4 regions of the Enterobacter cloacae complex sp. R_G8 genome follow, and region 1 is predicted to be linked to each of the others. Evidence: predicted binding sites of a transcription regulator. Region 1 holds the regulator's gene; each other region holds the start of a gene.
What was found. The regulator LexA, encoded in region 1, represses DNA repair genes until DNA is damaged. The targets are predictions, from matches to a motif close to TNCTGTATGTACATACAGNA.

Region 1 (4,835 bases):
GGAAAGCCTACGCTGTCGCCGGGTTCGAGCTTCCACAAATAGCCGTTAATCCAGGCTTCCGGATACCCTTCCAGCACATAGATGAACTCCTCTTCGTCGCTTTCCGCGTGGGGATAGGAGGTTCGACGTCCGGGCGGCAAACGTTCGTGGTGAATACCAATCCGCCGAAGGCCAAGGTGGCGGGCCAGCGGTGCACCGATAGAGAAAAGCTCGTTACTGTCGGGATAGGTTGAATTATCTGGCTCTTCCACATCTCGCCAGTGCCGAATACAGTCAGGTTTTTTCATGGTTAATTTCCCGGTTTGCGATGGGTCAGGTATAGCACAGCCTGGCGGATCTCGGCGTTTTTACCAGAACATGATAAAGTGAGGGTTTCCATCCTATAACATCCGAGGTGCTGAATGGATAAGTCCACAAAAGAGCTGTTAGCGCAGGCAGAGAAGCTGTGCGCGCAACGCAATGTGCGCCTGACTCCGCAGCGCCTTGAAGTATTACGCCTGATGAGCCTGCAACAGGGCGCCATCAGCGCATACGACCTGCTCGATCTGCTGCGCGAAAGCGAGCCGCAGGCTAAACCGCCTACGGTCTATCGTGCACTCGATTTCCTGTTAGAACAAGGGTTTGTACACAAGGTCGAATCCACAAACAGCTATGTGCTATGTCATCTTTTTGACCAGCCAACCCACACATCGGCCATGTTTATCTGCGACCGTTGTGGCGTGGTGAAAGAAGAAGGTGCGGAAGGCGTAGAAGATATTATGCATACGCTCGCAGCCAGAATGGGCTTTGCTTTGCGTCATAATGTGATTGAAGCGCATGGTCTGTGCTCAGTGTGTGTCGAAGTAGAGGCCTGTCGGCATCAGGATGAATGCCACCACGACCACTCGATCCTCGTAAAGAAAAAGCCACGCTAATCATAGTAAAGGCGGCTCATGGCCGCCCTCAGGGAGTACTTCCTTGTACTTGCGGGTATTATCCGCTTACCAACGGTAGTCGTTGCGTTTTTCCCAGTCGCCGACTTCTTTTTCAGCCTGGTCTTTCGCGTAGCCGTAACGTTCCTGAATTTTCCCGACAAGCTGATCGCGTTTACCTTCGATGACCGTCATATCGTCATCCGTCAGCTTACCCCACTGTTCTTTCGCTTTACCTTTGAACTGCTTCCAGTTGCCGCCGATTTCGTCTTTATTCATCATCGTGTCCTCATAGTTAAGCGTCGGTTCGTAACGTCCGTTACGTTCTTTTCTGCTGGACGTGATAATAATTGTAGTTAAGGATTCGGCGGTTTATTTCATATTCGGAATCTTTAACCGTCACGATATATCGTGACGGGAAGGAAGCCAGGTATTGTTTTGCCAGTGACGGTACCAGATAAAGCCCAGCGACACCCCCCGCAATGCGAGAAAGACCGCCAGAGAGAGCCATAAGCCATGGTTACCCAGCCAGGGGAGCGTCAGTAACGTCAGGGCAAAACCAGCCGCCGCCACCGCCATGCTGTTACGCATCTCCGCACCTCGCGTCGCGCCAATAAACATGCCGTCCAGCAGGTAACACCAGACCCCCACCACCGGCAAAATGACCTGCCAGATGAGGTAATGGCTTGCCAGCTCGCGCAGTGCAGGAAGGGAGGTCAGTAACGCAATAATCTGTTCGCCAAAACAGGCGTAAATCAGCGCAAACACCAGCGCCACCAGCCCCGACTGCCGACAGGCCGCCCGCCAGACATCCCGCAGCTGACCACTTTCACGTGCGCCATATGCCTGGCCGGAATGCGCTTCGACAGCATAGGCAAAGCCATCCAGCGCATAGGCGGTAAAGGTCAGCAGCGTCATCAGAACGGCATTCACCGCAACGATGTCTGGCCCAAGCCGTGCGCCAAAGACCGTCAGTGCGCCGAAGCAGAGCTGGAGCAGCAAGGAGCGCAGCATGATGTCGCGATTGAGCGCCAACAGCGTGCGAATATTACCGCGCCATGCGCTCTTCAGCAGCGCAAGAGAGATCCCGCGCATGACCAGCACCCGCCAGACCATCCACAGACCGAGGATAAACGTCCCGTATTCAGCAATCGCCGTCGCCAGTGCCGCACCCTGCACATTCATGTGCAGGCCCATCACCAGCCAGAGATCGAGCACGATGTTGAGGAGGTTGCCTACCACCAGCAGGATCACGGGCGCGCGGGCGTACTGCACGCCGAGTAACCACCCCAGCAGGACCAGATTGGCCAGCGACGCGGGCGCACTGAGCCAACGAATTTCAAGGAAGCGTCGTGCCTGCTCCAGTACCGCTTCGCTGCCGCCAACGATATGCAGCGCCAGGTCAATCAGTGGGGTACGCAATATAGCGATTAACGCGCCGGCCCCAAGCGCCAGAATTAACGGCTGAACCAGCGCACGCGCCAGACGCAAAGGATCTTTAGCACCGTACGCCTGCGCCGTGAGTCCGGTGGTGCTCATGCGCAAAAAAAGCAGGAGCATAAAAAGGAAGCTGGTCGCCGTTGCGCCAATCGCCACGCCGCCCAGATAGATGGGTGAATCAAGGTGACCAATAACTGCCGTATCCACCAGCCCCAGCAGCGGAACGGTGATATTGGAAAAAATCATCGGCAGTGCAAGACGCCACAATGCCTTATCGGATGCCGTCAGCAGTGACATGAAAAAATACCGGGAGTGGATGAGGGATCAGGCCACGGCGGATCCGTAGCCTGTCAGGATGAGATTACAGCCATTCTCCATTGCGAATAACCCCTACTGCCAGCCCCTCGATAGAGAAGTTTTGCTCGCGCAGGTCAACCACAATGGGGGAAAACTCGCTGTTTTCCGGCAACAACTGGACGGTATTGCCCTGTTTTTTCAGACGCTTAACCGTCACTTCATCATCGATGCGTGCCACGACAACCTGGCCGTTACGCACGTCTTGCGTTTTATGCACCGCAAGCAGATCGCCGTCAAGAATACCGATGTCTTTCATGGACATACCGCTTACGCGCAGCAGGAAATCCGCGCTCGGTTTGAACATGCCAGGATCAACCTGGTAGTGGCCTTCGATATGCTGTTGCGCCAGCAGAGGTTCACCTGCAGCGACGCGGCCTATCAGCGGAATGCCTGTCTCTTCTTCCACCAGCAGGCGGATACCGCGTGAAGCACCCGATACAATTTCAATCACGCCTTTACGCGCCAGCGCTTTCAGGTGTTCCTCGGCAGCGTTCGGAGAACGGAAGCCCAGACGCTGAGCGATTTCCGCACGCGTGGGTGGCATACCCGTCTGGCCGATATGATCCCGGATGAGATCAAACACCTCTTGCTGCCTGGTCGTTAACGCTTTCATTCCGCCCCCTGGGTGTATATACAGTTATGCTGTGAGTATATACAGTCAAAGGCGATTTTGGAACCAAAAACTGCACAAAAAACCAGGGACTTAATTATTCCTCGAGGCTCATCGGAAATGTGACCAAAGCAGCGTGACCCAGGTAATAGCTGCAGTAATAATCGCCAGCAACACGGCAGCAGACCCCATGTCTTTCGCCCGGCCAGAGAGCTCATGGAAATCAGAGCCGATACGGTCTACAACGGCCTCAATAGCGCTATTAAGAATTTCCACTATCATCACCAACAGTACAGAGCCGATCAGCAGCACGCGGGTCATCGCATCAACATCAAGGAAACAGGCGATAATCACGGCGACAATTGCGGCGATGCCCTCCTGGCGAAATGCGGCTTCGTTGATCCACGCGGCACGGAAACCTTTCCAGGAATAGCCGGCGGCTTTGATGATTCGGGTTAACCCAGTGGTATTATTGGCCATTAAAAGAACCTTTTATTTGAAATAGCGTCAATAACAGGAGGCGCAACGTGTTGCGCTGTAGCCTGAAGTATGACGGGTAACAACAGTAATTTCGCGCGCTTTCTGTTATCCTTGCGCCGCAATTGCATTATTAACCAGAGGCTTTACATCGTTTATGTCTGGCTGGCCACGAATTTACTACAAATTACTTAATTTACCATTAAGCGTCCTGGTAAAAAGTAAGTCTATCCCAGCAGAACCCGCGCTGGAATTGGGGCTCGATACGTCGCGCCCTATTATGTATGTTTTGCCTTACAACTCGAAGGCAGACTTGCTGACGCTTCGCGCCCAATGTCTGGCGCATGACTTACCTGACCCGCTTGAACCGTTAGAAGTCGACGGTACGCTGTTGCCGCGATACGTATTCATTCACGGTGGGCCACGCGTGTTTACCTATTACACGCCAAAAGAAGAGTCCATTAAGCTGTTCCACGACTATCTCGACCTGCATCGCAGCAATCCCGATCTGGATGTGCAAATGGTGCCGGTGTCAGTGATGTTTGGTCGTCGTCCGGGCCGCGAAAAAGGGGAAGAGAACCCACCGTTACGCATGCTTAATGGCATCCAGAAATTCTTCGCCGTCTCCTGGCTGGGACGCGACAGCTTTGTGCGTTTCTCCCCTTCCGTCTCGCTGCGCAGAATGGCGGACGAGCACGGCACCGATAAGATCATCGCGCAAAAACTGGCGCGCGTGGCGCGCATGCATTTCGCTCGTCAGCGTCTGGCCGCCGTGGGACCGCGTCTTCCGGCACGTCAGGACCTGTTCAACAAGCTGCTGGCCTCCAAAGCGATCGCCCGTGCCGTTGAAGACGAAGCGCGCACTAAGAAGATTTCTCACGAAAAAGCACAGCAGAACGCTATTGCGCTGATGGAAGAGATCGCCGCGAACTTCTCCTATGAGATGATCCGTCTTTCTGACCGCATCCTTGGCTTCACATGGAACCGCCTCTATCAGGGCATTAACGTCCATAACGCCGAGCGCGTTCGCCAACTGGCGC
Region 2 (4,835 bases), 690 kb from region 1:
CAAGCTGGAAACAGCGGTAGTGATGACGCTGGCAGTAACGCTGGTTACTGCGTTTTCCAGCATGTTTATCTCCATGATCCGCCATCACATTCCGAATAGCGTGAGGATCATCGTCCAGATGGCGATCATCGCCTCGCTGGTGATTGTGGTCGATCAGCTGCTGCGTGCCTTTGCCTATGAAACCTCAAAACAGCTCTCGGTGTTTGTGGGGCTGATCATCACCAACTGTATCGTGATGGGGCGTGCAGAAGCCTACGCCATGAAAATGCCTCCGCTGGCGAGCTTTATGGACGGCATTGGTAACGGCCTCGGCTACGGCGTGATCCTGCTGACCGTGGGGTTCCTGCGCGAGTTGATTGGCAGCGGTAAGCTGTTTGGCATCACGGTGCTGGACACGGTGCAGAACGGCGGCTGGTATCTGCCAAACGGCCTGTTCCTGCTGGCTCCAAGCGCATTTTTCATTATCGGTTTGCTGATCTGGCTGATTCGTACTCTGAAGCCAGAACAGCAGGAAAAGGAGTAACCGACAATGGCTCATTACCTGAGTTTGTTTGTGCGCGCGGTGTTTGTTGAAAACATGGCGCTCGCGTTTTTCCTCGGCATGTGTACGTTCCTTGCCGTGTCCAAAAAGGTGTCGACGGCGTTTGGCCTGGGCGTCGCGGTTACCGTGGTGCTTGGCCTGTCGGTGCCAATCAATAACCTGGTGTACAACTTTGTGCTGCGTGACAGCGCGCTGGTGGAGGGGGTGGATCTCAGCTTCCTGAACTTCATCACCTTTATCGGTGTGATTGCGGCGCTGGTGCAAATCCTTGAGATGATCCTCGATAAGTATTTCCCGTCACTCTACAACGCGCTGGGGATCTTCCTGCCGTTGATCGCGGTGAACTGCGCCATCTTCGGTGGCGTCTCGTTTATGATTCAGCGTGATTACAACTTCAGCGAATCAATTGTGTATGGTTTCGGCTCCGGGATCGGCTGGATGCTGGCTATCGTCACCATGGCGGGGATCCGCGAAAAAATGAAATATGCCAACGTGCCTGCAGGCCTGCGTGGCTTAGGGATCACCTTTATCACCACCGGTCTCATGGCGCTGGGCTTTATGTCCTTCTCCGGTGTGCAGCTATAAGGGCTAACTGATGGAAATTATGCTTGGCGTGGCGATGTTCACGCTGATTGTACTGGTGCTGTCGGGGTTGATTCTGGTAGCGCGCGCGAAGCTGGTGAATTCCGGCGATGTCATTATCGATATCAACGATGAACCGCAAAACCAGATCCGCACGCCAGCCGGCGATAAACTGCTGAATACGCTTGCCGGCAACGGCATCTTCGTCTCTTCGGCCTGCGGTGGCGGTGGCTCCTGCGGGCAGTGCCGCGTAAAGGTGAAAGAGGGCGGTGGCGATATTCTGCCCACTGAACTGTCGCACATCACCAAGCGTGAGGCGAAAGAGGGCTGCCGTCTGGCCTGTCAGGTCGCCGTGCGCCAGAACATGAAAATTGAACTGCCGGAGGAGATTTTCGGCGTCAAAAAATGGGAATGCGAAGTTATCTCCAACGATAACAAAGCCACCTTTATCAAAGAGCTTAAACTGCGGGTGCCTGAAGGAGAGAGCGTTCCGTTCCGGGCGGGGGGCTATATCCAGATTGAATGTCCGGAGCACACCGTAGCCTACGCTGACTTCGATGTGCCTGACGAATACCGTGCCGACTGGGATAAATTCAATCTCTTCCGCTTTGTCTCTGAGGTTAAAGAGCCCGCGCTTCGTGCTTACTCCATGGCGAACTACCCGGAAGAGAAGGGTATCATCATGCTTAACGTGCGTATCGCCACGCCGCCGCCAGCGGTACCGCATGCGCCGCCGGGCGTCATGTCATCGTATATCTGGTCATTAAAACCAGGCGACAAGGTGACCATCTCCGGCCCGTTTGGCGAGTTCTTTGCGAAAGAGACGGACGCCGAAATGGTATTTATCGGCGGTGGTGCAGGTATGGCGCCGATGCGTTCGCACATTTTCGACCAGCTCAAGCGGCTTGGCAGTCAGCGTAAAATCAGCTTCTGGTACGGGGCGCGTTCACTGCGTGAGATGTTCTATGACGATGAGTTCGAACAGCTGGCGCGTGAAAACCCTAACTTCACCTTCCATGTGGCGCTCTCCGATCCGCAGCCGGAAGATAACTGGACCGGCCATACGGGCTTCATCCACAACGTGCTGTATGAAAACTACCTCAAACAGCATCCTGCGCCGGAAGACTGCGAGTTTTATATGTGTGGTCCGCCAGTGATGAACGCTGCAGTGATCAAGATGCTTAAAGATCTGGGCGTGGAAGATGAGAACATCCTGTTGGACGATTTTGGAGGCTGATGATGCTGACGTTTCTGGCCACCTTCGTGGTCTTTGTGCTGGTGATACTCGGCATGTCGTTAGGCTGGATCATTAAGCGCAAAAGCATTCAGGGCAGTTGCGGTGGGATCTCGTCCATTGGCATGGAAAAGGTCTGCGACTGCCCGGAACCGTGCGACGCCCGCAAAAAACGGATGGCCCGCGAACAGCAGCGCATCATTTAATCTGGTAGGTCGGGTGAGGCGAAGCCACCACCCGACAATTCTCACGCACACTTCTCAACCCTCATTTGTTTACTGTATACTTATCCAGTGATGAGTGAGGGCTTACTATGCGCAAAATAATCCATGTCGATATGGACTGCTTTTTTGCCGCAGTGGAGATGCGTGACAACCCGGCGCTGCGGGATATCCCCATTGCGATTGGCGGTAGCCGCGTGCAGCGCGGGGTGATCAGCACCGCCAACTATCCTGCGCGTAAGTTTGGCGTGCGTAGCGCCATGCCGACGGCGATGGCCTTAAAGCTTTGCCCTCATCTCACGCTCCTGCCTGGCCGGTTTGAGGCGTATAAAGAAGCCTCCCTGCATATCCGCGAAATTTTCTCCCGCTACACCTCCCTGATTGAACCTCTGTCGCTGGACGAAGCGTATCTTGATGTCACCGACAGCGTGCACTGTCACGGCTCCGCGACGCTGATGGCGCAGGAGATCCGCCGGACTATCTTCAACGAACTGAATCTGACCGCGTCGGCGGGTGTCGCACCGGTGAAATTCCTCGCCAAAATAGCGTCCGATCTCAACAAGCCCGACGGCCAGTACGTCATTACCCCGGAAGAGGTCCCGGCGTTTTTAAAAACGTTGCCGCTCGGCAAAATCCCGGGCGTCGGCAAAGTCTCTGCGGCAAAGCTGGAAAGCATGGGGCTGCGAACCTGCGAAGATGTGCAGCGCAGCGATTTAGCCATGCTGCTTAAACGCTTTGGAAAATTTGGCCGCGTGCTGTGGGAGCGCAGTCAGGGGATAGATGAGCGCAGTGTCAGTAGCGAGCGGCTGCGAAAGTCGGTCGGGGTTGAACGCACACTGATTGAAGATATTCATGACTGGTCTGAATGTGAAACCATCATCACGGAGCAGCTCTATCCTGAGCTGGAGCGACGCCTGATAAAGGTAAAACCGGACCTGCTGATTGCCCGTCAGGGCGTGAAACTGAAGTTCAACGATTTCCAGCAGACGACCCAGGAGCACGTCTGGCCGCGTCTGAATAAAGAGGATCTCATCGCGACGGCGAAAAAGGCCTGGGATGAACGTCGGGGCGGGCGAGGGGTCAGGCTGGTGGGATTACACGTTACCTTGCTGGATCCGCAGCTGGAACGTCAGCTGGTATTGGGATTGTAAAAAGGCCGGTGGCGCGACGTTGTTGACCCTCTCCCTTTGGGAGAGGGCTGGGGTGAGGGTATTACTTAGCAGGAATCGCTTTCAGCAGTTCAGTCAGCAGGGTCCAGTAATGGCCCACGCTTTCAATGTGAACCTGCTCATCCGGCGAGTGTGGTCCGGTAATGGTTGGCCCAATGGAGACCATGTCCATGTTCGGGTACGGCTTCTTGAACAGACCACATTCCAGACCCGCGTGGATCACCTGAATGTTCGGGGTGCTGTTGAACAGACGCTGGTATGTTTCACGCACCAGTGCCATCACCGGAGAGCTTGCGTCCGGCTGCCAGCCTGGGTAGCTGCCTTTGGCAGAGGTTTTCGCACCGGCCAGCGTGCCCAGAGATTCCAGCATGCTCACCACGTACTCTTTACCGGTGTCGATAAGCGATCGGATCAGGCAGATGATCTCTGCGCTGTCGTCGCCCATGGTGACCACACCCACGTTCAGCGAGGTTTCAACCACGCCTTTCGCGACGTCTGAGTTGCGGATCACGCCGTTCGGTGTCGCGTTTAACAGCTGAATAAAGGTGTCACGAGACGGGGTGGTCAGTGCGGCTTTATCCGTGGACACGGATTCCAGCACTACGGTCAGGTTCTTCTCTTTCGCGGACAGTTCGTTTTTCAGGATATCCAGATAGACGCTGGAGAGTTTTTTCAGCTCGTCTGCTTTGGCGGCTGGAACGGCTACTGTCGCGAACGCTTCACGTGGAATTGCGTTGCGCAGCGTACCGCCGTTGAAATCGACCAGACGCAGGTCCAGCTCAGCCGCGTGGCCCGCCAGGAAGCGTGCCAGCAGTTTGTTGGCGTTGCCCAGGCCTAAGTGAATATCACCGCCGGAGTGGCCGCCTTTCAGCCCTTTCAGCGTCAGCTTGAAGGTCTGGAAGCCAGCAGGCACCGCTTCACGTGAGAGCGGCAGGGTAGAGATGAAATCAATCCCGCCCGCGCAGCCCATGTAGATCTCGCCTTCTTCTTCGGAGTCGGTGTTGATCAGAATATCCGCCTGCAGCCAGTTCGCCTGCAGACCGAACGCACCGTCCATTCCCGCTTCTTCGGTCATGGTCAGCAGCACT
Region 3 (4,835 bases), 1.4 Mb from region 1:
ATTTTGCTGGGTGGGCTGGGACAGCGCTATGCCACCATCGCGTTTGGCGCCCTGCTGATTGCCATTTACACCATGCTGGGCGTTTCCCTTTACGACCAATGGTACCAGCAACCTGTTCTGCTGTTGCTGGGGGCCATCTGGTATAACCTGCTGACGTTAACCGGTCATCTGATCTTCCCGGTACGCCCTCTGCAGGATAATCTTGCCCGCAGCTACGAGCAGTTGGCCCACTACCTTGAGCTAAAATCCCGGTTGTTCGACCCGGATATCGAAGAGGAGAGCCAGGCGCCGCTCTACGACCTGGCACTGGCAAACGGCCAGCTGGTCGCCACGCTTAACCAGACCAAAGCCTCGCTGCTCACTCGCCTGCGGGGCGACCGGGGACAGCGAGGGACACGCAGAACGCTGCACTATTACTTTGCTGCCCAGGATATTCATGAACGCGCCAGCTCGTCGCATGTGCAGTATGCCGCCCTGCGTGAGAAGTTCCGCTACAGCGACGTCATGTTCCGCTTCCAGCGCCTGCTGTCCATGCAGTCCCAGGCGTGCCAGCAGCTGGCACGCTCCATTCTGCTGCGTACGCCCTATCAACACGATCCGCGCTTTGAGCGCGTTTTCAGCCATCTCGATGCGGCCATTGACCGCGTGCGAGCCAGCGGTACATCGCCGGAGCATATAAAAGCGTTGGGATTTCTGCTCAATAACCTGCGGGCGATTGATGCTCAGCTGGCAACCATTGAATCTGAGCAGGCAATGGCGCTGCCGGGTAATGAGGCGGACAGCCAGCTTGCGGATGACAGCGTGCACAGTTTCAGCGATATGTGGCTCCGGCTAAGCCGCAACTTTACGCCGGAATCTGCCCTGTTTCGCCATGCGGTACGCATGTCGCTGGTGCTGTGCGTGGGCTACGCCTTTATTCAGATCACCGGTTTACACCATGGATACTGGATCCTGCTGACCAGTCTGTTCGTCTGCCAGCCGAACTATAACGCCACCCGACACCGGCTTGCGCTGCGTATTATCGGCACGCTGGTGGGGGTCGCAATCGGGCTACCGGTGCTCTATTTCGTCCCCTCGGTGGAGGGCCAGCTGATCCTGATCGTGATCACCGGGGTGCTGTTCTTCGCCTTTCGTAACGTGCAGTACGCCCACGCGACGATGTTCATCACCCTGCTGGTGCTACTCTGCTTTAACCTGCTGGGTGAAGGGTTTGAAGTTGCCCTGCCCCGCGTGATCGATACGCTGCTCGGCTGTGCCATCGCCTGGGCGGCAGTGAGTTTTATCTGGCCGGACTGGCGTTTTCGTAATTTGCCGCGCGTCCTGGACAGGGCAATGAATGCCAACTGCCGGTACCTGGATGCCATTCTTGAACAGTATCACCAGGGACGCGATAACCGTCTGGCTTACCGCATTGCCCGACGCGATGCGCATAACAGCGATGCTGAACTGGCTTCCGTAGTCTCTAATATGTCAACGGAGCCGCGCGCCACGGCAGAAATTCGTGAAACGGCTTTCCGCCTGCTGTGCCTGAACCATACCTTCACCAGCTATATCTCTACGCTCGGTGCCCACCGCGAAAAACTGACAAACCCGGGTATCCTTGCCTTGCTGGATGATGCTGTCTGCTATGTCGATGATGCGCTACACCACCGCCCAGCCGATCAACCGCGTGTCCAGCAGGCACTGGATGAACTGGCTCAACGGATTGCGCATCTTGACCCAGGAAACGACAGCAAAGCGCCGCTGGTTCTCCAGCAGATTGGTCTGCTTATCGCTCTGCTGCCAGAAATTTGCCGACTGCAACAGCAAATCGCTACCTGGAGGAGCGATTCTCCTGTGGCTCAGGCAGCGCATTAAACCACTCCGTCAGCTCCCGGCGAATCTCCGCCGGGAGTGCCGCTTCATGCAGGCCCTCAATAGCCCCTTCCAGGGCAAACAGTACTTTAATACTGAGCGCTTTATTTTTTGCCCGCAGCTTTAGCCAGCTCGTTCTGGCTCCCAGCGACCGGAGGGTATCTTCGTTGGTAATCCCGGCTTCACAGAGCAGGACTTCCAGCTGAAAAGTCAGGTTGGGCAGATCCTTAAGCCGGTTTCGCTGGTAGCGCTGTATGCGCTCTTTACGCGCGGCATTAAGCGCGTAAGAGGAAAGCTGAAGCAACCGCTCCCGGTCCTGCCAGAGTCCGTCATCCACACGATAGTAGTTAAGCAGGATCGGACGGCCGCGTTTCATTAAGGTCAAAAAGGAGGATCCGTTTTTGACACAGTACTTTGCACTTTCCTCACAGGCGCGAAGGTAAAGCTCACCGTCTGACACCATGGCAAACACCGCTTCATCGACGGCCAGGGTATAGCCACCAAAAAGCGCACGATGATGAATTTCTCCTAATGGAGAGAGGTATTCCTGGGATTTATAAATCCGTTCATAAGATATCTTTTTCATGATATTTCCATTAAAAATCAGATATTAACGACGACATTTCTTACTAACGGATCCGTTAACAGGAAAATAGGCAACTTATTGCCGATGAGCAAGATGATTTTTTCAGGTTCGCCAGGAATGAATGAATTTTGCGAGTCGCTTTCCGAAATTGAGGTTGATCTTTATGCATACAGGGGTTACTGTATATTCATACAGTAACTACAGGGCTGGAATGATTATGTACACTTCAGGCTATGCAAATCGCTCAACATCTTTCTCTTCTACCGCTGGCGATGTCGCACAGAACGCCGTCGGGCGTGTTTCGACAGGGCTTATCAGTGAAGTGGTTTATCGTGAAGACCAGCCCCTGTTGACCCAACTTCTGTTACTGCCGCTATTGCAGCAGCTTGGTCAGCAATCGCGCTGGCAGCTCTGGCTAACGCCGCAGCAGAAACTGAGCCGGGAATGGGTTCAGTCTGCAGGCCTGCCGCTGACGAAAGTCATGCAAATTAATCAGCTCTCTCCCTGCGATACGGTTGAGTCGATGATCCGGGCATTACGTACAGGAAATTACAGCGTGGTGATTGGATGGTTATCAGACGAATTGACGGAGCAGGAACATTTTCGTCTCACCGAAGCGGCAGAAGAAGGCAATGCGATCGGCTTTATCATGCGCCCGGTTCGCCAGGATTCTTACCGCAGAGGACAACTTTCTGGGCTAAAAATTCACTCAAATTTGTATCACTGAGCAAATTTAAGAGTTTTCCTGGAATTTTTTTCGACCTCAAGATGCGCTTTTAGTTCCATGGTCCAAAACGGCGGCAAGGCTTGTCTGGTGCGGTTCTTCTTAATTTTATTGCACAAATTTCGTTCAGAAATTGTTAAATAATCGGTATACGGAACTTTTTTTTTCATATGCCTGACGGACTTCACACTTGTAAGTTTTCAGCTACGTTGTAGACTTTACATCGCCAGGGGTGCTCGGCCTAAGCCGAAGATATCGGTAGATTTATATTTGACCACGCCCCCCGGTGAAGGATTTAACCGTGATTCTCGATTGAGATTTTCATGGCGAATTTTGGATGATAACGAGGCGCAAAAAATGAAAAAGACAGCTATCGCGATTGCAGTGGCACTGGCTGGCTTCGCTACCGTAGCGCAGGCCGCTCCGAAAGATAATACCTGGTATGCAGGTGGTAAACTGGGCTGGTCTCAGTTCCACGACACCGGCTGGTACAACAGCGCAAACAACAATGATGGCCCTACTCACGAGAGCCAGCTTGGTGCAGGTGCGTTCGGTGGCTATCAGGTTAACCCGTATGTTGGCTTTGAAATGGGTTACGACTGGTTAGGTCGTATGCCTTACAAAGGCAACGAAACCAATGGCGCTTTCAAAGCTCAGGGCGTTCAGCTGACTGCTAAACTGGGTTACCCAGTAACTGACGATCTGGACGTGTACACCCGTCTGGGCGGCATGGTATGGCGCGCTGACTCCAGCAACAGCAACGCTGGCGACGACCATGACACCGGTGTTTCCCCAGTATTCGCTGGTGGCGTTGAGTGGGCTATGACCCGTGACATCGCTACCCGTCTGGAATACCAGTGGGTTAACAACATCGGTGACGGTGCTACCGTTGGTGTTCGTCCAGACAACGGCATGCTGAGCGTAGGTGTTTCCTACCGTTTCGGCCAGCAGGAAGATGCGCCAGTCGTAGCTCCAGCACCGGCTCCAGCTCCAGAAGTACAGACCAAGCACTTCACTCTGAAGTCTGACGTTCTGTTCAACTTCAACAAAGCGACCCTGAAACCAGAAGGTCAGCAGGCACTGGATCAGCTGTACACCCAGCTGAGCAACCTGGATCCTAAAGACGGTTCTGTAGTGGTTCTGGGCTTCACCGACCGTATCGGTTCTGACGCTTACAACCAGAAACTGTCTGAGAAACGTGCTCAGTCTGTTGTTGATTACCTGATCTCTAAAGGTATCCCAGCTAACAAGATCTCCCCACGTGGTATGGGCGAATCTAACCCAGTTACTGGCAACACCTGTGACAACGTTAAAGCTCGCGCTGCTCTGATCGACTGCCTGGCACCAGATCGTCGCGTAGAGATCGAAGTTAAAGGCGTTAAAGACGTAGTAACTCAGCCAGCGGCTTAAGTTATCGTCTTATAAAAAAACCCCGCAATGCGGGGTTTTTTATTATCTGAAGAAACTGAAAACGTTATTTTTTGCCCAGCAGCGCCTGAAGATCGTTCTTCAGCGTGGACATCTGGTTGGCGTATTTCTCTTTATGCTCGGCATCTTCAATCAACTGCACCACCGTTTCTGACAACGTTTTCCCCCGCCGTTGCGCAAGCCCTGCCAGACGCTGCCAGACCATGAATTCCAGGTCGATGGATTTTTTGCGGGTGTGCTGGT
Region 4 (4,835 bases), 2.1 Mb from region 1:
TCAGTCGGTAGAACGGCGGACTGTTAATCCGTATGTCACTGGTTCGAGTCCAGTCAGAGGAGCCACATTCTGAAAAGCCCGCTTTTAAAGCGGGCTTTTTGCTTTTCTGGTGAGGAAAACATGGACTCTTTGTTTGTCTACGGTACGTTACGCCCGGGTCACTCAAATGCACATATTCTCGAAAACATCGGCGGCGAATGGCAGGCCGGTTTTGTCACCGGGACGTTTTATGCGCGTGGCTGGGGTGCTGCGGCGGATTTTCCGGGTATCGTGCTGCACGCCGATGGTCCGTGCGTAGAAGGCTATCTCTTTACCTCCAGCAACCTCCAGGCACACTGGCCGATGCTGGATGAATTTGAAGACGGTTACGATCGGGTCGAGGTCATGGTGACCACCGCCGAAGGTGACCAGGTTAAGGCCTGGATCTACCAGCTACAGCCGCGCTCTGTGTAATAAAAAAGGCTCTCTGTCACCAGAGAGCCTTTTTTTGCAATCAGCTGCGATTATTCGCTTTTGGCTTCAGCGTTTTTGATTTCGCCCATCACTTTCAGCTTCTTGGAGATGTCACGACGCTCTTTAGACAGCTCAGCGTTTTTGATGATGTAATCATCAACGCGGTCTTCGTAGTCGCTCTTCATGCTGGCGATGATACCCTGGATGGCTTCAACGCTCATACCTGGCTTGATGTAGTCGCTCAGGTTATCCAGCAGCAGAACACGTTTCTGGTTGTCACGGATCTTCTTCTCAACGTCCTGGATTTCACGCTGCAGTTTGTTTTTGCGGCGGAACAGGCGGACGAATTCCAGAACATCCTGGAACGAAGGCTTGGTAGTTTCCATTTTTACACCCCTGATAATGTGAGATTCGGATTCGTTAAAGCAACCGTTGTAACAGTAACCTTACTGACAGCGGTTGCGAATGACAATGAGTATATCGTTTAAAACTATCATAACCCCAATTGATGCTGAATCGAAGCAGCAGCCGTCACATATGGCGATAGCTGCTCTTTATTTGCGCAATGCCCGGCAAATGAGATGCGACAGCAACTCAAGCTGACGCGCCAGTTCCATGCTCAGCCAGACGTAGCCATGAATTGGGGTTTCCGCCACGTTGTCGCTCTGACGCTCGTTGATCAGCTGTTTCAGTTCGGCAACGATCTCATTCAGACGCTCGCTGTTCGCGAGGATAGGTTGCGGGTTACCTTCATAAAGGGCATGAGCGATGGTCAGCAGGGTTTGTTGCGTCATCTGCTGCGTCTCCTTCAGCGTCTGTGCGTTCAGCATCAACAGATGGCTGGGGCGTGAGGCCCAGTGTGCGTTGATTTGCAGCTCAAGCATGCAGACCAGATTGCGGCTCACGGTCTGGATAGCTTCGAAAATCGATTTCTGGATATGGGTCTCTTTGCTGGCCGGGGTAATCAGACCGCGCATTCTGACCACATCATTAAGGATCTGCTGGAGGTGCTTCTCCAGCCGGGGACGTTCTACCAGATTCGGTGAAAAACCGGCCTGGTAGACGCGGTTAAAGGCGGTGACGTAGTTTGCCATCTGGATGCGCCAGTGCAGGAAAGCGCGCTGCGGCCAGATACCGGTGAACAGCATCGCCAGCAGTGAACCAAGGATGACATCCCCGCTTCGCCACAGTGCCGTGGTCATATCACCCGCTGGCGCGCCGACCACCACGGCGAGGGTGATACCAATCAGCAGTGCCTGATAGGGCTTTTTACCCAGCGCCAGCCAGCCGCAGAGGAACATGGCGACACCGCACCAGGCCAGCATCACCGGAAATGAAATCAGCTCCAGCTTCAGGGCAATCAGCCCAAGGACTGAGCCTAAAACCGTACCGCCAATGCGCTCGAAGGCGCGGGGGACAACGTTCCCCCAAAACGAGATTGGCCCCATGACGACCACCAGCGTGATCAGCGGCCACGTTCCTTCAGGAACATCCAGCAAACGGACCAGCACAAACGTCAGAAGGAATGCCAGCGCAATACGGCACCCGTGGACCACGCGATAGTGTTTATACAGCCGAATTTCGAAAGATGTTAATGATTTGTCGGGACGCACACCCGCTCTCCAGCTACACGGCAAATCACAATTGTACTGCGTTTTCAGCCGGACGGATCACATCCGGCTGAAAAACCCTACAGTCGACAGGACTATCTCGCTTTATGCTCTACGGCGATAAACATTTCGATGTCCCAGTATCCGTCAGCGTTGCCATCATTGAGATAGCGCTCGAAGCACGGTTTAAGCGCCATCTGGTATTTATTGTCCTGCAGGAGGGAATTAAAGAACTGATACCACGGGGTGGCGAAGTCGTAGTTTTCAACACGTGCTTTCGCGACGGCGTAATCTCCGGCAGCAATTTCCGTCATCATGACGCCTTCGCTGTTTTCCGGGATCACGAAATCGTCCGGCACCGTAACGGCCGTATCGCAGCGCAGTTTTTCTGCCGGGACTTCGTCCGGATTATCGTAGTACACCGCAACCCACTCCAGTGGCTGAATGTGACGGCCATCGACCCACATGACCAGCTGTTCGAAGCCCTGTTTTACCGTGTGTTCCCATGGCCCGACCAGGTGAAAACCGGCAATCTTACGTTTCTTTTCCTGCCTGATGCTGTAATCCATACTGCCTCCATTTATTACTGTATATTTATACACTATAAAGCAGAATTTATATTATCGGCAAACGGGGAGTGTTTATTATGTGAGCAGACTCGCAACCCTGCCAGTCTGCTCAAAAAGGTTAGATTTTGTGGTGCAGATAATCACTTAGACGGGAGAAAAGGCCACCTTTATCAACACGCTCAAGCGTCACCAGCGGCCAGTGAGCGACCACCTTGTCACGGTCGTATAACTGGATTTCGCCGACCCGCTGATGCGCGGCAATCGGCGCTTCCAGCTCTTTTTTATCCAGCACGTATTTTGCCTTGATGTTCGGTACTTCAGCTTTCGGTAATGCCAGCCAGAAATCCTGGTCGGTGCCCAGGTTCACCTGTTCTTTATCGCCGTACCAGATCCGCTCGGTGCCCACTTTTTTACCGTTATGCAGGATCTGCACGGTATCAAAATTCTGTTGCCCCCAGTGCAGCAGTTTACGGGCCTGATCCTCACGTCCTTTCGGACTGTCTGCCCCCATCACCACGGCGATCAAGCGACGCTGACCGTCCACGGCGGAAGCAATCAGGTTAAATCCGGCCCCTGACGTGTGCCCCGTTTTCAGACCATCTACGTTCATGGTCTTATCCCACAGCAGGCCGTTACGGTTTTGCTGCGTGATCCCGTTCCAGGTCAGGCTCTTTTCGCTGTACATATGGTAAAACTCAGGCTCGCCGTGGATGATGGCCCTGGACAGCACGGCCAGGTCATACGCAGAACTGTGCTGGCCCGGGGCATCCAGACCATGAACGGTTTCAAAGTGCGTATCGCGCAGATTCAGCTTTTGCACATAGTCGTTCATCATCTTTACGAACTGCGGCTGACCACCGGCCACGTGATCCGCCAGCGCCACACAGGCATCGTTGCCGGAATCCACAATCAGGCCGCGGCTGAGATCGCGCACAGAAACGCGGTCACCCTCTTTCAGGAACATCAGTGACGAACCATCAAATACCGGGTTACCTTTTGCCCACGCGTCGCGCCCGACGGTGACAATGTCATCCGGGGAAATGCGGTGGCTATCAATAGCGCGGTCAACAACGTAGCCGGTCATCAGCTTGGTAAGGCTCGCCGGATTGCGTTGTTGATGTTCGTTGCCCGCCGTTAAGATTTGACCCGTAGTGTAATCCATCAGTACCCAGGAACCGGCCTGAATGGCCGGGGGCTGCGGCGAAAAATCCAGTGGATCGGCCGCAAAAGCAGATGAGACACTCGAAGCGAGTAAAGAAACAGCAATAAACAGACGGCGTTTCAACGGTATATCCTCAGGTCATTAAAAATCGATGACCTTTTTACGGGAGTTCTGTTGTCGTTACCTGGCTTAATTGCAAAAAAATGTGACAGGAAGCATGTTTTGCCCTGAAGTACGCTCGCAAATTTGCAGCATGACGGTGCTTTTTATTCGGTCTGCTCCTCACGATCGTTTACCATAGTGGTGTCACTTTTTAACAGGATGGTATTACTGGTGTCTGACTCTGCCGCACGCCCGACTTTTTTGTTCCACGACTATGAAACCTTCGGCACCCACCCGGCGCTGGATCGGCCGGCGCAGTTTGCCGCCATCCGTACCGACGACGAATTCAATATCATTGGCGAGCCAGAGGTTTTTTACTGCAAACCTGCCGATGACTACCTGCCGCAGCCCGGCGCGGTCATGGTCACCGGGATAACCCCCCAGGAAGCGCGGGAAAAAGGCGTTAACGAGGCAGAGTTCGCCCGCCGTATCCACGATCTGTTTACCGTTCCCCATACCTGCGTGGTTGGGTACAACAATATCCGTTTCGATGATGAAGTGACGCGCAACATTTTCTACCGCAACTTCTACGATCCCTACGCCTGGAGCTGGCAGAACCGCAATTCGCGCTGGGATTTACTCGACATTATGCGCGCTTGCTATGCGCTGCGTCCGGAGGGGATTAACTGGCCGGAGAACGAAGACGGATTGCCAAGCTTCCGGCTGGAGCACCTGACGCGCGCCAACGGCATTGAGCACAGTAATGCCCACGACGCGATGGCCGACGTCTACGCCACCATTGCCATGGCGAAGCTGGTCAAAACCGCACAACCTCGTCTGTTTGAGTATCTGTTGAGTCATCGCAGCAAGCAGAAACTGATGACGCTGATTGATGTGCCGCAGATGAAACCGCTGGTGCATATCTCCGGCATGTTTGGT

Region 2: a site for LexA is predicted at 2,634-2,653, ahead of dinB (DNA polymerase IV). Genes of this name have one in related genera too.
Region 3: a site for LexA is predicted at 2,618-2,637, ahead of sulA (SOS-induced cell division inhibitor SulA). Genes of this name have one in related genera too.
Region 4: a site for LexA is predicted at 2,648-2,667, ahead of sbmC (DNA gyrase inhibitor SbmC). Genes of this name have one in related genera too.

Annotation. Positions count from the first base shown of each region.
Region 1 is NZ_CP102246.1:4,804,456-4,809,290, forward strand. Features, by position in the region: gene NQ842_RS22680 (cupin domain-containing protein) at 1-287, opposite strand, end outside; gene zur (zinc uptake transcriptional repressor Zur) at 402-914, shown strand; gene NQ842_RS22690 (CsbD family protein) at 981-1,190, opposite strand; partial or broken gene NQ842_RS23365 (hypothetical protein) at 1,240-1,314, opposite strand; gene dinF (MATE family efflux transporter DinF) at 1,311-2,648, opposite strand; gene lexA (transcriptional repressor LexA) at 2,713-3,321, opposite strand; gene NQ842_RS22705 (diacylglycerol kinase) at 3,430-3,798, opposite strand; gene plsB (glycerol-3-phosphate 1-O-acyltransferase PlsB) at 3,953-4,835, shown strand, end outside.
Region 2 is NZ_CP102246.1:4,109,461-4,114,295, reverse strand. Features, by position in the region: gene NQ842_RS19570 (NADH:ubiquinone reductase (Na(+)-transporting) subunit D) at 1-523, shown strand, start outside; gene nqrE (NADH:ubiquinone reductase (Na(+)-transporting) subunit E) at 530-1,126, shown strand; gene nqrF (NADH:ubiquinone reductase (Na(+)-transporting) subunit F) at 1,137-2,360, shown strand; gene nqrM ((Na+)-NQR maturation NqrM) at 2,363-2,563, shown strand; gene dinB (DNA polymerase IV) at 2,671-3,729, shown strand; gene pepD (cytosol nonspecific dipeptidase) at 3,791-4,835, opposite strand, start outside.
Region 3 is NZ_CP102246.1:3,407,842-3,412,676, forward strand. Features, by position in the region: gene yccS (YccS family putative transporter) at 1-1,857, shown strand, start outside; gene NQ842_RS16270 (TfoX/Sxy family DNA transformation protein) at 1,814-2,440, opposite strand; gene sulA (SOS-induced cell division inhibitor SulA) at 2,658-3,167, shown strand; gene ompA (porin OmpA) at 3,522-4,574, shown strand; gene matP (macrodomain Ter protein MatP) at 4,639-4,835, opposite strand, start outside.
Region 4 is NZ_CP102246.1:1,911,938-1,916,772, reverse strand. Features, by position in the region: tRNA gene NQ842_RS09060 (tRNA-Asn) at 1-65, shown strand, start outside; gene NQ842_RS09055 (gamma-glutamylcyclotransferase family protein) at 121-453, shown strand; gene NQ842_RS09050 (DUF496 family protein) at 504-839, opposite strand; gene NQ842_RS09045 (FUSC family protein) at 1,008-2,066, opposite strand; gene sbmC (DNA gyrase inhibitor SbmC) at 2,159-2,632, opposite strand; gene dacD (serine-type D-Ala-D-Ala carboxypeptidase DacD) at 2,751-3,917, opposite strand; gene sbcB (exodeoxyribonuclease I) at 4,116-4,835, shown strand, end outside.